Regions from separate parts of the Leptolyngbya sp. ST-U4 genome, predicted to be linked through region 3. Evidence: predicted binding sites of a transcription regulator. Region 3 holds the regulator's gene; each other region holds the start of a gene.

Region 1 (3,211 bases), on a different contig from region 3:
CGTCCTGATGTAGTGCGTACTACGTGCTAGGATGCGCCCTAAAATGCGTACTCAATCAATGCATACTTAATTAATGGAGGAGCAATGGAGGAATCTCTGAGCCCAGTGGCGCACTGCTGATCAGGCATACAGTGAGGCGACATATTCTCCATAGCCGTTATATTTTAGCGTTGGCTTCTCAGTCCAGCTAAATTCTGCCTCTGCACCGACAAACCGTTCCTGCGACTGCGACCAGCGCGGATGAGGCACAGCCGGGTCAACGTTGGATTCAAACTTGTACTCACTCGGACTCAGTGTGTTCCAGAAGGTAGCAGGCTGACGGTCTACAAACTCAATTTTGACGATCGACTTCGCGCCCTTAAAGCCATACTTCCAGGGAAGCACTGCCCGCAGGGGTGCGCCGTGCTGTTTCGGCAGCGTATGCCCGTAAACCCCGACTGCAAAAAACGCTAGCTCGTTTGCCATCTCGTCGAGCCGCATTCCTTCAGTATAAGGAAAGGGAAGAAACTGATTTGGCGGAAAGAGGGGACCGTAAGTGACCTTCGGGTTGTAGTAGGAAGTAAAGCGCACAAACTTTGCCGCAGCGGTGGGTTCTACGGCTTGAATCAGCAGATTCATCGGAAAGCCTACCCAGGGAATTACCATGGACCAGGCTTCCACACAGCGAAAGCGATAAATGCGCTCCTCTAAAGGAAACCTGCGGGTCAGGTCGTCCAAATCAAATGTCTGGGGCTTGCTGACCAATCCAGTGACTTCAACCTTCCAGTCATCGATCGGCAACGCTCGTGCATTTTGCCAGACTGCAGTTTTCGTGCTACCAAACTCATAAAAATTGTTGTACGTTGCGGCAACTAGTTCATTGGTCAGTGGACGATCGACCTGAGCAAAAGCTGGATTCAGCGTTACAGCAAGCGACTGGGTTCCGGCAATGGCAGCCTGGTCGAGCACTTTTTGTTTCTGACAGCCAATCAAGGGCAGCGCAGCCCCCGCAATTCCCGCACCTGCCAGCCCTTTCAAAAAACGCCGTCGATTAAAGAAAGCAGATTCGGGAGTGACGGTGCGCTCCGGCAACTGCCAGCTAGGAGGAATCCGAATCAAAGCCATAGCAACGTGCCGATTAGAAAGACTTTACATTCCTCAATATAGACTGATTTTTCAACAGATTTCCTGCCTTCCTCTATAAAAACGTTTGGAAAGGATCCCTCAAGCTGGGTCAAAGCCTATCTATCGTAAAGCAGGTTTAGACGGTATATCTTGAGATAGTTTTCCGCAAAAAAATATTCAGTAATATTGATAGCAAAGCAGTGGAAGAAAATATAAAAAAGAACAAAGAGCAACACAAAAGGAAGGAGCACCAAAGGAAGTGCAGCAAAAAAGCGAGATCGATATAGACCCCGCTTGCTTGCCTGGATAGCTTTCTCCAGAAATAGAGTAATGCTAGATTACCTTGCTTGCACCATCTTGTGGTTCAATAGTGTTCAATCCCAACCTGATTTAAGGAATTACAGTTCACCTGATTCAGATTTACGATCACCCAGCCTATACAGGCAATTACCAAACAACCGCCTCGATTGAGCTGAACAGGAGCGATTATCTTGCTTCAAGCTGTAGAGATTGAATTCTTAAGCCAGGTGATTGAGATTGCCAGCAAACCCAAAGATAGGCTCTCACTTGGACTATGCTAGTGAGTCCCAGCACCAACCGGAATGTTTTCACCGTCCTCTTCCAGAACCCGAAGGCTTGGAAACAGGAAGTGGTTTTCCTCCACATATTGGGCACCGAAAAGACCTTTCTCTGCCCAGAAGTAGCGATCGGTGGTATGCTCATTACGCTTAACCAGAAGCAGGGCAGGAGGCAGAATACCCTCAGCCTGAATAAACTTCCGAGCCGCAGTAACGGGCTTTTCTTCGCCGCTTTCAATGCTGTACTGAGGCACTAACTCAAGGATTCTCCGTCCTTCCAGGCGACGGCGACTTTTACGCTTACGTCTTCTTGCCAACCTCTCTACCTCCTCTCTTCTCGACGCAGTAGGATTTTGTGTAGTCAGGGTTTAATGTAACTAGGTTAATGTAACCAGGATTACAAAATACTAAGACCCTGCAAAGTATATCCGCTTAAGTTTGAAATTTCAACTTTTTTAAGCGATTGATACAGAATCTAAAGAGAATCTATACCTCACATATGCTCTCATAATCACCCAGGGATTTCAAGGGAGCCGTTACCGTCCGCAAGATTTCTGAATAAAATAGTTGAAAAGCTGATGTTTCCAGGCTTTAGGCTTTATTGTGGATAGCTACAGGATAAATTTCCCGGAAACCCGGCTTGGTTGAGGAACTGCGTCATTTTGATCAGTTTTTAATCTTTATTAGACAATTTCTTTGTTTCGGTCAGATTCATCTTGATGTAGTGACTCTCGCTTCTCTAAAGTTTTGTAAACAATCGTTTTGTAGAAGTTTTGTGAACAGCCGTTTTGTGAATAATTGTCGAGACATTCATGCTGTCGCCTGCTAGCCCCGAATTTATTGCCCTCTGTCGATCGCAAATTCAACTGCTGACCGAGGGGTTGGGGGCAGTGCTGAGTATTGTTTACTTAACTGAAGAACTTACTGAACTTGCAGATGCGCCGCTTGTTCCGATTGCTGCTTACCCGGAAGGCGTCATGCAGTGGAGTAATGAGCAAACCCTCAGCCTGATGCGAGGAAACCGAGTTAATTTGGAACAGCCGAAACTTGCGTCTGAAATTTCCTCAACTCGTGCCCCGGTCACAATCGATGAAACTGCTCTGCCGCCGCTTCAAATTGCGGAACGCGCCCTGCTCCGCCAGCAGCAGTCTGTTTTGCCGCTGATGCACGAAAATGTGGTGATGGGGCTACTGATTACGGCTCGGCTCGATCGCCCCTGGACCGAAAATGAACAGGAGCAAATTGAACAAATTGCCCATACCCTGGCGATCGGCTGTCTGCTCGACCAGCGGGCACAGTGGGCAGCGCAGGATATGCGGCAGCTCCGTCAATTGCATCATCAGCGGCAGGATGTATTTGATACTCTGCTGCATCAGTTTCGCAATCCGCTCACGGCCCTTCGCACGTTTGGTAAGCTGCTGCTAAAGCGACTCCGCCCCGAAGACAGCAATTACTCCGTTGCAGAAGGCATTATCCGTGAAAGCGAACGTCTGCAAGACTTGCTGCAACAGTTTGAAGTCGCTCTGGAC
Region 2 (3,211 bases), on a different contig from region 3:
GTCGATGAGCTATTGCCTGAAAGAACGCGGCATTGACCACATCGTTTTTGAGAAAAACCAGATTGGCTACGCATGGCGCGAAAAGCGATGGGACAGTTTTTGCCTGGTCACTCCGAACTGGCAGTGCCAGCTTCCCGGTTTTCCCTATCCCGGCAATGACCCGCAGGGCTTCATGCAAAAAGAAGAAATTGTGTGCTACATCGAACGCTATGCCGCCTCATTTGAACCACCTCTCAAAGAAGGCGTAGAAGTGCTAAAACTTTGCAGAAATGAAGCGCAACAGTTTGAAGTCACAACTTCGATCGGAGACTTTACGGCAGATCAGGTCGTTGTAGCGATCGGCGGCTACCATGTACCTCGCATTCCGCGTCTTGCCGAATGTCTGCCTGCGCTGCATCAGATCCATTCTTCTGAGTACAGAAATTCCGAATCTTTGCCGGATGGAGCGGTGCTGGTGGTGGGCACTGGACAATCGGGCTGTCAAATTGCAGAGGATCTGCATCTTGCAGGGAGACAGGTGCATTTGTGCGTGGGCGGTGCGCCTCGATCGCCTCGTCGATATCGCGGCAAAGATGTAGTAGATTGGCTTGATCAAATGGGTTATTACGATTTGCCGATCGATCAGCATCCGCAAAAAGAGAAAGTGCGGGCAAAAGCCAATCATTATGTGACAGGCAGAGACGGCGGACGCGAGATTGACCTGCGCCAGTTTGCGCGAGAAGGCATGAAACTGCACGGTAAATTGAAAGCAGCTGAAGGAACCCAGCTCCAGTTTCAAAACGACCTGAAACACAATCTGGATCAGGCAGATGCCGTCGCCGAAAGCATCAAAAAAACAATTGATACGTTTATCGAAAAGAATCAAATCGATGCGCCGATCGAGCCTCCCTATCATCCGGTTTGGGAACCCATCGAGAATTCATTGGCGATCGACTACGAGCAAGAAAATATCCGCACGATAATCTGGTGTACAGGATATCAGTCGGACTTTAGCTGGATCGAAGTGCCTGTGTTTGATGGAAAGGGCTATCCGGGACACGATCGCGGCGTGACTGGCGTTTGGGGACTGTATTTTCTGGGGCTGCCCTGGCTTTATACCTGGGGCTCTGGGCGATTTTCAGGAATTGCGCGAGATGCGACGTATTTAGCGGACTATATGGTGGCTCGTAAACGAGTGGTCGTGGCGCAGGATTGGAGCGTGGTGAATGAGTTTTTGTTGGGTTCGTAGAGGGGAGACAGAGTTCGTTTTAATCGCACAATCTCAATGACCTATCGATTTAAACAGGTTCTAACCCCCGATCGCAGCATTCTTCCCCCACCCTCGATCGCGCACCTGACCCTATCGCCAAATCTTGACGCTCTGTAATTAAAGATACAAAATATTGTGTGAGCAACCTCGTAATCTGACAACACGTCGATCCAATTCACAAACCAATCCACAAAGGAAAATGGTATGCCTGAAGTAACAGCCCCCGCCCATCAAGTTGGTGATTTCTTTGTCGATTATGAAGAGAAAGTATTTCCTGATGTCAAAGCAGAACCGGGTGAGAAAGCACTGGTAACATTTCACACTGTCGCCTTTGAAGGATCGATCGGGTTCGTGAATCTGCTGCAAGCAACTCGTCTGCTGCGAAAAGGCTTTGAAACATCGGTGCTGCTTTATGGTCCGGGCGTGACCCTCGGTGTGCAGCGCGGCTTCCCGAAGTTGGGCGATTCTGCTTTCCCCGGACACCAAAATTTCAACGATCAGCTCAGCAAGTTCATGGCAGAAGGGGGTAAAGTCTATGCCTGCCGTTTTGCGCTGCAAGCCCTGTACGGACACGGCGAACCCTCACTGATTCCCGGCATTCGCCCGATTAATCCGCTTGATGTATTAGACATCATTTTGATGCACCGCAAAGACAACGCTTTTATCCTCGATACCTGGACGGTTTAATCTCCAGTTCGGATTCAGGACAAACTGGGCTAAATTTCCCCACCGTTTGCATCCGCAATTTGTGATTCTATGGATTACTCACGCACGGTTCGCGCCGCAGCAGTCCAGATCAGTCCGGTGCTGTTTAACCGGGATGGTACAACTGAGAAAGTGTTGCAGTCGATCGCCCAGGCTGCAAAAGAAGGGGCACAGATTGTCGTTTTCCCAGAAACGTTCATTCCCTACTATCCCTACTTCTCGTTTGTGCAGCCCCCGGTTCTAATGGGCAAGGAACACATGCGGCTCTACGAAGAAGCTGTAACCGTTCCCGGACCTGTCACCGATGCCGTAAGCCGTGCGGCGCGTTCCTATGGCATGGTTGTGGTGCTAGGTGTGAATGAGCGCGATCATGGCTCCCTCTATAACACACAGCTCATTTTCGATGCAGATGGAACCCTGCTGCTTAAGCGACGCAAGATCACGCCGACTTATCACGAGCGCATGGTTTGGGGGCAGGGAGATGGATCAGGGCTGAAGGCGATCGATTCTGCGGTAGGGCGGATTGGCGCGCTTGCCTGTTGGGAGCATTACAATCCCCTGGCTCGCTTCGCGCTGATGACACAGCATGAGCAGATTCACTGCGCCCAGTTTCCTGGTTCCCTGGTAGGGCAGATTTTTACTGATCAGATTGAGGTTACGATTCGCCATCATGCGCTGGAGTCAGGCTGTTTTGTGATTAATTCAACAGGTTGGCTCTCGCCGGAACAGGTCGGACAAATTACCACTGATGAAAAGCTTCAGCGGGTGCTGAGCGGCGGCTGTAATACTGCCATTATTGGTCCCGAAGGCAATCATCTCTGTCCGCCCATTACCGAAGGCGAGGGCATGATCGTTGCCGATCTCGACTTCTCGCTGATCACCAAGCGCAAGCGCATGATGGATTCGGTCGGTCACTATGCCCGTCCTGATTTGCTGCAATTGCAGATGAATCCTGAGGCAAGGACAATGTTAAACGCAGTATCTTCTGATTCATCTTCTCAATCAGTTTTCCCGTCTTCTTGGGCATCATCCGAAACGCCTTTAGCAATCGACACCTGATTTGCCCGATCATTCACTCATCATTCTCACTATGAATAAGCAAACGCTGATTACTGAACTTCAGTCCTATGGTCTGAAGCTAGTCGATTCGGATGTGGGTGCATCGGGTCGTCAGGGTGGGGCAGGCCCGTCGGATCATAAAGCTGTGACGGTGGATGGCACAACGGTAATGGTTCCGATCTTCAACAGTCCGGCAGC
Region 3 (3,211 bases):
ATGCTGCCCTGCGACTACTGGAAGAGTCTCTGGAAAATCGCAAGCTGAGTAGTATCGCGAACGATCAGGAAGATTCCTAATCCGAGCAGCAGTACCAGCCCGGTTTGCATCACGTTCTCTTGAATCCGATTGGGCAAAGGCTTACCGCGCAGTCCTTCCAGCAACAGAAACACAAGCTGTCCGCCATCCAGAGCCGGAAGCGGCAGAATATTGATAATCGCTAGGTTGATGCTGATGATTGCCGTGAAGGGAAACAGGCTTCCCGCGTTCGCTGCAACCAAGCCCGCGCCCTGCTCCACAATTTTGACGGGGCCGGCGACCTGCCCTGCCATCGAGGAGAAGTTGGTGATTAGACCAATAAATCCATTCACAGTGGCAAGAAACATTCCCTGAAACTGCTTTGCTGCCAGTCCCAGCACCTCAAAAACGCCATTGGGGCGGCGATACTGAGTTGCATTGATATTGGGGGCAAGCTGTACGCCGATTTTTGCGACGCCATCTTCTCCCGCTTTAGGGGTAATGCTGAGATCAAGCTGTTGATCGCCTCGCTGCACGGTAAATTCAACAGGCTGATCCGGACTGGTGCGAATCGTTTCCATTAGCGATTTAACGGCGTCCTGAGAGGCTCCCAGCGGCTGATCGTTGACTTCTAGGATAATGTCTCCTGCCTGAAGCCCTGCCCGTGCTGCCGGAGATTGTTGAGAAATGATTTCTGGAACTACGACGCCTGGTTGATAATCAAACTGTTCAGGAATGCCGATCGTTGTGAACTGCGCCACAAACACCAGATAGGCAAAAATCAGATTGGCGATCACGCCTGCACTAATTACAATGGCGCGATCGAGCACCGGACGGTTTTTCAGCAGATTTGGATCGTTGGGCGGAATTGTACTATCTGGGTCATCGTCGGGAAAGCCAACAAAGCCACCCAGCGGAATCGCTCGCAGCGCGTATTCGGTGCGCTCACCCTGATACTTCAGCAAAATCGGACCAAAGCCGATCGAAAATCGATTGACGTGAATTCCTTGCAGACGAGCTGCCAAAAAGTGCCCCAGCTCGTGAACCACAATTAACAGGGCGAGAACTGAGATTGTCGCTAATACTGACATAGACCCAGATTAATAAATAGAACCATCTGTAGTCCATTCTAAAGGGCGGTGAGGATTACTACTTCTACCCTGTGGGTTGGGTGGGGGAGGGGGAGATGAGGGGTGAATGGTTATCAGTGTATTTGGCTAACTCAGGTTTTGTTGGAATCGCAAGCTTTCTCCGTTCGGCAACGTTTGTTCGCGTCCGATCGCAAGCCTCCTGTTCCTCTTCTCCAGAAGCATTCGCTTAGGATGAGGTTACTTGGGAAATGAAAGTTCTATCCCTTGTCCTTCCTGTCCTTCTGGGGGCATGGGTGTTTTGAACAGCGACACAGCTAACTTTAAGTGAACTGCTGGCTGAGCGTGACTGGATTGTGAACGGTAATTCTTTTCTTGTGGATCGAAATCATTTGATCCTGACGCAGATCGCCGAGCAGCCGAGTCACAGTGACCCGCGTTGAGCCGATCGCTTCCGCAATTGCCTGATGAGATAGTTTAAGGTCGATCGTAATGCCCTCGGTGGTGGGCATGCCGAAGTCGCGGCAAAGAATCAGCAGGAAGCTGACTAGACGTGATCCCATGTCGCGATGCGCCAGCGTTTCGATCATCATCTCGGTTTGCAGAATTCGGGAGGATAACCCTTGCAGCATCAGCATACAGAGATCGGGGTTTTCCTTCAGGGCTTTCTCGACTTGCTCGATCGGCACAGACAGCAGCTCAACGGGCGTAAAGGCAACGGCATGATAGAAGCGATCAGCACGTTGCCCGGTGATGAGCGACAGAACGCCAAACACGCTGTTTTCACGGAGAAGCGCGACCGTAATTTCCTCACCTGCTTCATACACGCGAGATAGTTTGACTGCCCCTTTTTGCAGGAAGTAAACTCGCTCGGCAGGGTCGCCGGGAAAGAAGATTGTTTTGCCACGATCGTAGGCTTCAACAACAGGTGGAAAAGCACTCCCGCTTAATTGACGAAAGACGTTTGCCAATGGCTTATTTGGTGCAGCTACCATATCCCTTCCCCCAGCCCGCCTTTGAAGATTTCATCTTACCGCCACCTGCTACCAATAAGATCATTCGTTCTAGCCCAATTGGTTCTAACCGACTTTTTACCCCCTGTCCTTCACTCTGGTGTGGAGCAAGTAGGGTTAAGCCAAATGGGATATCGGAACTTCTGTGATAGCTTTCTGACTTTAAATTACTAAACTTAACTCTGAGCGGATTTTTTGTATTAAGTAATACATATCTAGCCCAATCTTGGTCTAAGTGCTGAAAAAGTCAGATTTTAAGGCGAAATAGGGGCAAAAAGTTCCTGTTAAAACCGACTGACTGAGACTGATATTGCTCCAGCAGCTCAAGACAATGCTTCCAAAATTGGATTTGCGAGGGTCAGCAGTGCCAGTTTTGTGAAGGATGTTTTCTAATGCTCTATTTCCCAATTAAATATCACCATTGATTCTGCTGAAGGGGAAACGGCTTCGCATTGTTGTCTGGCGAAACGTTGTCTTCTCCTGGCTAACAGGCTCCCCGACGATTAAGCACAACCTGGATAGTTTTGAAAATCAGCCCTAAATCATAAGCGATCGACCAGCGTTCCTGATAGCGCAAATCTAATTTCACGATTTCCTCAAAATCGGTTACGGTTGATCGACCATTTGCCTGCCATTCTCCCGTGATACCTGGCTTTACCTCTAGCCGCTGCCAGTGGTGAGCTTTGTAGCGGCTCACTTCATTTAGCGTAGGCGGGCGGGTTCCAACCAGGCTCATCTCGCCGCGTAGCACGTTCCAGAATTGTGGCAGCTCGTCTAGGCTAGTACGCCGCAGGAATCGTCCTACTCGCGTAATACGAGGATCGCAATCGTTCTTAAAGATGTAGCCTTGCGCCTGATTTTGAACCTGATGCTGAAGTTTCTCGGCATTCACCACCATCGAGCGAAACTTCCAGATGCGGAACGTTTGTCCGCGAAACCCGCATCGCTCCTGGCTGTAAAAAATGGGGCCGGGATCGCTGATATAGATTGCTACTGCGATCGGGATCAAAACCAGAGCGGTCAGCGTTAAGCCAACCCCTGCGCCCAGAATATCGATCGATCGCTTAGTTCTGCTCTGAACCGAAGGATGAA
Region 4 (3,211 bases), on a different contig from region 3:
CTACGGCTTCGGCACACTGAGCAACGATCGATAAATCGGCGGCGTAAAACTCAAACTGATAGCTCTGGGCAAGTAGTTCTGCGGCAAAGGCTTCTCCGGCTGCGACATTTCGATCGATTCCAAAGACGATCGCGCCCTGTTCGCAAAAGAGCTTAGCAGCGGCTTTGCCAATTCCCGAACTGATACCCGTGATAATCGCAACTTTATCCTGAAGTCGATTCATTAGCCAATCTAAAATGAACTTACTGAGCGATGACTTTAGCGAACCCAATCCCTGATCAAAGCGAACTCATGACCTCGATCACCTGGTCAGAAGTCGTAACGCTGCCAAAAAGACCGCCCTCTATTTTGACCATTTCGATCGCTGCCCAATGCAGCCGCTCATCGCTTTCTGCGCAGCAATCCTCCAGCAGCAGGGTATCATAGCCGCGATCGCTCGCTTCTCTGAGGGTGGTATGTACACAGACGGCAGTTGTCACCCCGCAAAGAATCACGTTCCGAATGCCTCGCTGCCGCAGCAAATGATCCAGATCAGTGGCATAGAACGCTCCGCTTCCTGGCTTATCGATAATCGGTTCTCCCGGTTGAGGACTCAGTTCGGGAATAATATCCCAGCCTGTCTCGCCGCGAACCAGCAATCGTCCCATCGGACCTTCGCTGCCAATTGCAGCACCCGCTTTTTCGTTGCGCCAACGTTTTGTTGCAGGCAGATCCAGCAAATCCGATCGATGTCCTTCCCGGGTGAAAAAGACCGAAAACTGCTTTGCCCTTGCAGCGGCTAACAGGCGTTGAATTGGGGCAATGGGGGCTTGGGTCAGAGAAATATCATATCCCTTTTTTGCCAGGTATCCGCCCGGACTGCAAAAATCTGCCTGCATATCAATCACGAGAATCGTAGTGTTGTGCGGCTGCAAATTGCCGTCATACGGAAAAGGATGAGGATCAGCCGGAATATACATAATTGGGAAAGTCTTGATGAGACAAAGATAAGACAAACCAGTACAAAATCTTTTAATTCTAAGCCGAGCCAGAATCAATATTTCGAGCTGTGATGAGGGAAGACGAGGAACAGAAGGACAGGAAGAATAATAGTTGTTTCAACGGTCATCATTCTCACTCTATGCAATGAGCATGATCGATGTAAACAAACTTAATTGATTCGGATTGACCGCGATCGATAACATTCCTTGTATATGTTGATACAAAACTGTTCAACCCGACTCAATACACTACAAGGCTGTGCTGTGATCGTGCATCGGTGTTGAGGCCGCTCATTTTTTTGAAAATATCGTGCGGTTCAATTAAGAAATCCGTTAACCGATTGACTAAATATTGCGATACATTGCGATCGCCTTTTGCAAAAGTATCCAGAATAACCCAGTGAAAGTTTCTAAATTTTCTCTGCTCGTCTTCACCCTACCGCTTTTCTAATGGCTCAACTTTTATCTCCCGAACTGGAATCGCTCAAATCAACCCTGGAAGCGCAGGGAGTTAAATATGCACTGGCAAGTTTTGTGGATATTCATGGTATGTGCAAAGCCAAAGCCGTGCCTCTGTCCCATTTCGGTCAAATGATGCGAGGTTCGGAACTGTTTACAGGAGCTGCGCTAGACGGTGTACCGCAGGATGTTAGCGATGAAGAAGTTGCAGCAATGCCTGATCCTGCCTCTGCCACAATCTTGCCCTGGAACTCGGAAATTGCTTGGTTTGCTAGCGATCTCTACCTGGAAGGAAAACCGTTTGAGGCGTGCTGCCGCAGTATTTTGAAAAGAGTGCTGGCACAAGCCGCAGAGATGGGCTTCGGCTTTAATTTGGGAATTGAAACGGAGTTCTTTATTCTCAAAGAAACAGCAGACGGTAAGCCAATTCCAATTAGCGATCGCGATGTGCTGCATAAACCCTGTTACGACGTGCAAGGGCTGCTAGACAACTATGCCTGGGTGACAGAAATTGTCGAGGCAATGAATCAGCTCGGCTGGGATGTGTATTCGTTTGACCACGAAGACGGCAACGGACAGTTTGAAACCGACTTCGCCTACACCGATGCCCTGACAATGGCGGATCGCTTCACGTTCTTCCGGCTGATGGTGAAGGAAATTGCTCGCAAACACGGCTTTTTTGCCACTTTTATGCCCAAACCTTTTGCCAACCGCACGGGCAGCGGCGCACACTATAATATGTCGCTGGCAGACCTGGAGACGGGCAAAAATCTGTTTGAGTCCGCAGACGATCCGCGTGGCTGTGGGTTATCGAAGCTGGGCTATCAGTTTATTGCGGGCGTCTTGCGTCATGCTCCGGCGATCTGTGCGACGATCGCTCCTACGGTCAACAGCTACAAACGCCTGATTGCCCGAGGCAGTATGTCGGGCTTTACCTGGGCACCCATTTACATTTGCTACGGCAACAATAACCGGACGAACATGCTGCGAATTCCGCTGGGTGGCGGCAGGGTCGAGTGTCGTGCGGCAGATATCTCTACCAACCTGTATCTGGGGGCAGCGATGATTTTGGCAGCCGGACTGGAAGGAATTCGCGAAGGACTCGACCCGGGTGAGCCGCACACCGAAAATATGTACAAGCAGTCCCTCGCAGACCTGCAAGACATGGGAATTCGCTTTTTGCCGCGCAACTTGGAAGAAGCGATCGCCGCCTTTGCCGCAGATCCTTTAAGCGAGCAGGTGATGGGGTCGCTGATGTACCGGACGTATATCGACTTTAAATCGCAGGAATGGCAGGCGTATCACAACCACGTTTCCGACTGGGAGATTCAGCGGTATCTCAAGTTCTTCTAGTCAGGACGATTCTCCTCGTTGGGGGAATTGCTCATGGATTGCTCGTTTCATTGTTTATTTCATGAACTCAAGGAGGAAATACCGCGAGTGGCTCACTCTAGCACGACCGAACCAGGCAGTCCTAATTTTGCTCCGCTCCCGTCAAACAAGCGCTACCTGAAGCCGTCTGTATTCTGGAGTATCCGTCAGGGATTTCCTCGCTGGCTTTCACTGACGGTCGGGGCGTTATCGCTCCTGATTCCGTTTATTGCCTGGACGATCGTGAGCTATGCTGGCGTGGTTTCCCCGATGTTTTTACCGACTCCCACGGCAGTGCTTCAGGCAGGGCTGCAAATGCTGACTGAAAATAACCTGTTGCTTGATATTGGGGTGAGCAGTGCCAGAGTGGCGGGCGGCTTTCTGCTGGCAGCTCTAATTGG

The links. The regulator NtcA, encoded in region 3, controls nitrogen genes in cyanobacteria. The targets are predictions, from matches to a motif close to TTTGTANNNNNNNNTACAAA.
Region 1: the regulator NtcA is predicted to act here: its motif matches at 2,067-2,086, upstream of NDA02_RS16460 (DUF3155 domain-containing protein).
Region 2: the regulator NtcA is predicted to act here: its motif matches at 1,360-1,379, upstream of NDA02_RS10450 (MSMEG_0572/Sll0783 family nitrogen starvation response protein).
Region 4: the regulator NtcA is predicted to act here: its motif matches at 1,187-1,206, upstream of glnT (type III glutamate--ammonia ligase).

What each region holds. Positions count from the first base shown of each region.
Region 1 covers NZ_JAMPKZ010000011.1:7,338-10,548, forward strand. The annotation lists gene msrP (protein-methionine-sulfoxide reductase catalytic subunit MsrP) at 121-1,104, opposite strand; gene NDA02_RS16460 (DUF3155 domain-containing protein) at 1,682-1,999, opposite strand; gene NDA02_RS16465 (ATP-binding protein) at 2,495-3,211, shown strand, end outside.
Region 2 covers NZ_JAMPKZ010000004.1:283,489-286,699, reverse strand. The annotation lists gene NDA02_RS10455 (MSMEG_0569 family flavin-dependent oxidoreductase) at 1-1,228, shown strand, start outside; gene NDA02_RS10450 (MSMEG_0572/Sll0783 family nitrogen starvation response protein) at 1,454-1,936, shown strand; gene NDA02_RS10445 (Nit6803 family nitrilase) at 2,006-3,013, shown strand; gene NDA02_RS10440 (MSMEG_0568 family radical SAM protein) at 3,045-3,211, shown strand, end outside.
Region 3 covers NZ_JAMPKZ010000025.1:42,102-45,312, forward strand. The annotation lists gene rseP (RIP metalloprotease RseP) at 15-1,109, opposite strand; gene ntcA (global nitrogen regulator NtcA) at 1,430-2,101, opposite strand; gene NDA02_RS22730 (sugar transferase) at 2,604-3,211, opposite strand, start outside.
Region 4 covers NZ_JAMPKZ010000015.1:42,023-45,233, reverse strand. The annotation lists gene NDA02_RS19325 (SDR family oxidoreductase) at 1-223, opposite strand, end outside; gene NDA02_RS19320 (isochorismatase family cysteine hydrolase) at 279-959, opposite strand; gene glnT (type III glutamate--ammonia ligase) at 1,431-2,792, shown strand; gene NDA02_RS19310 (ABC transporter permease) at 2,949-3,211, shown strand, end outside.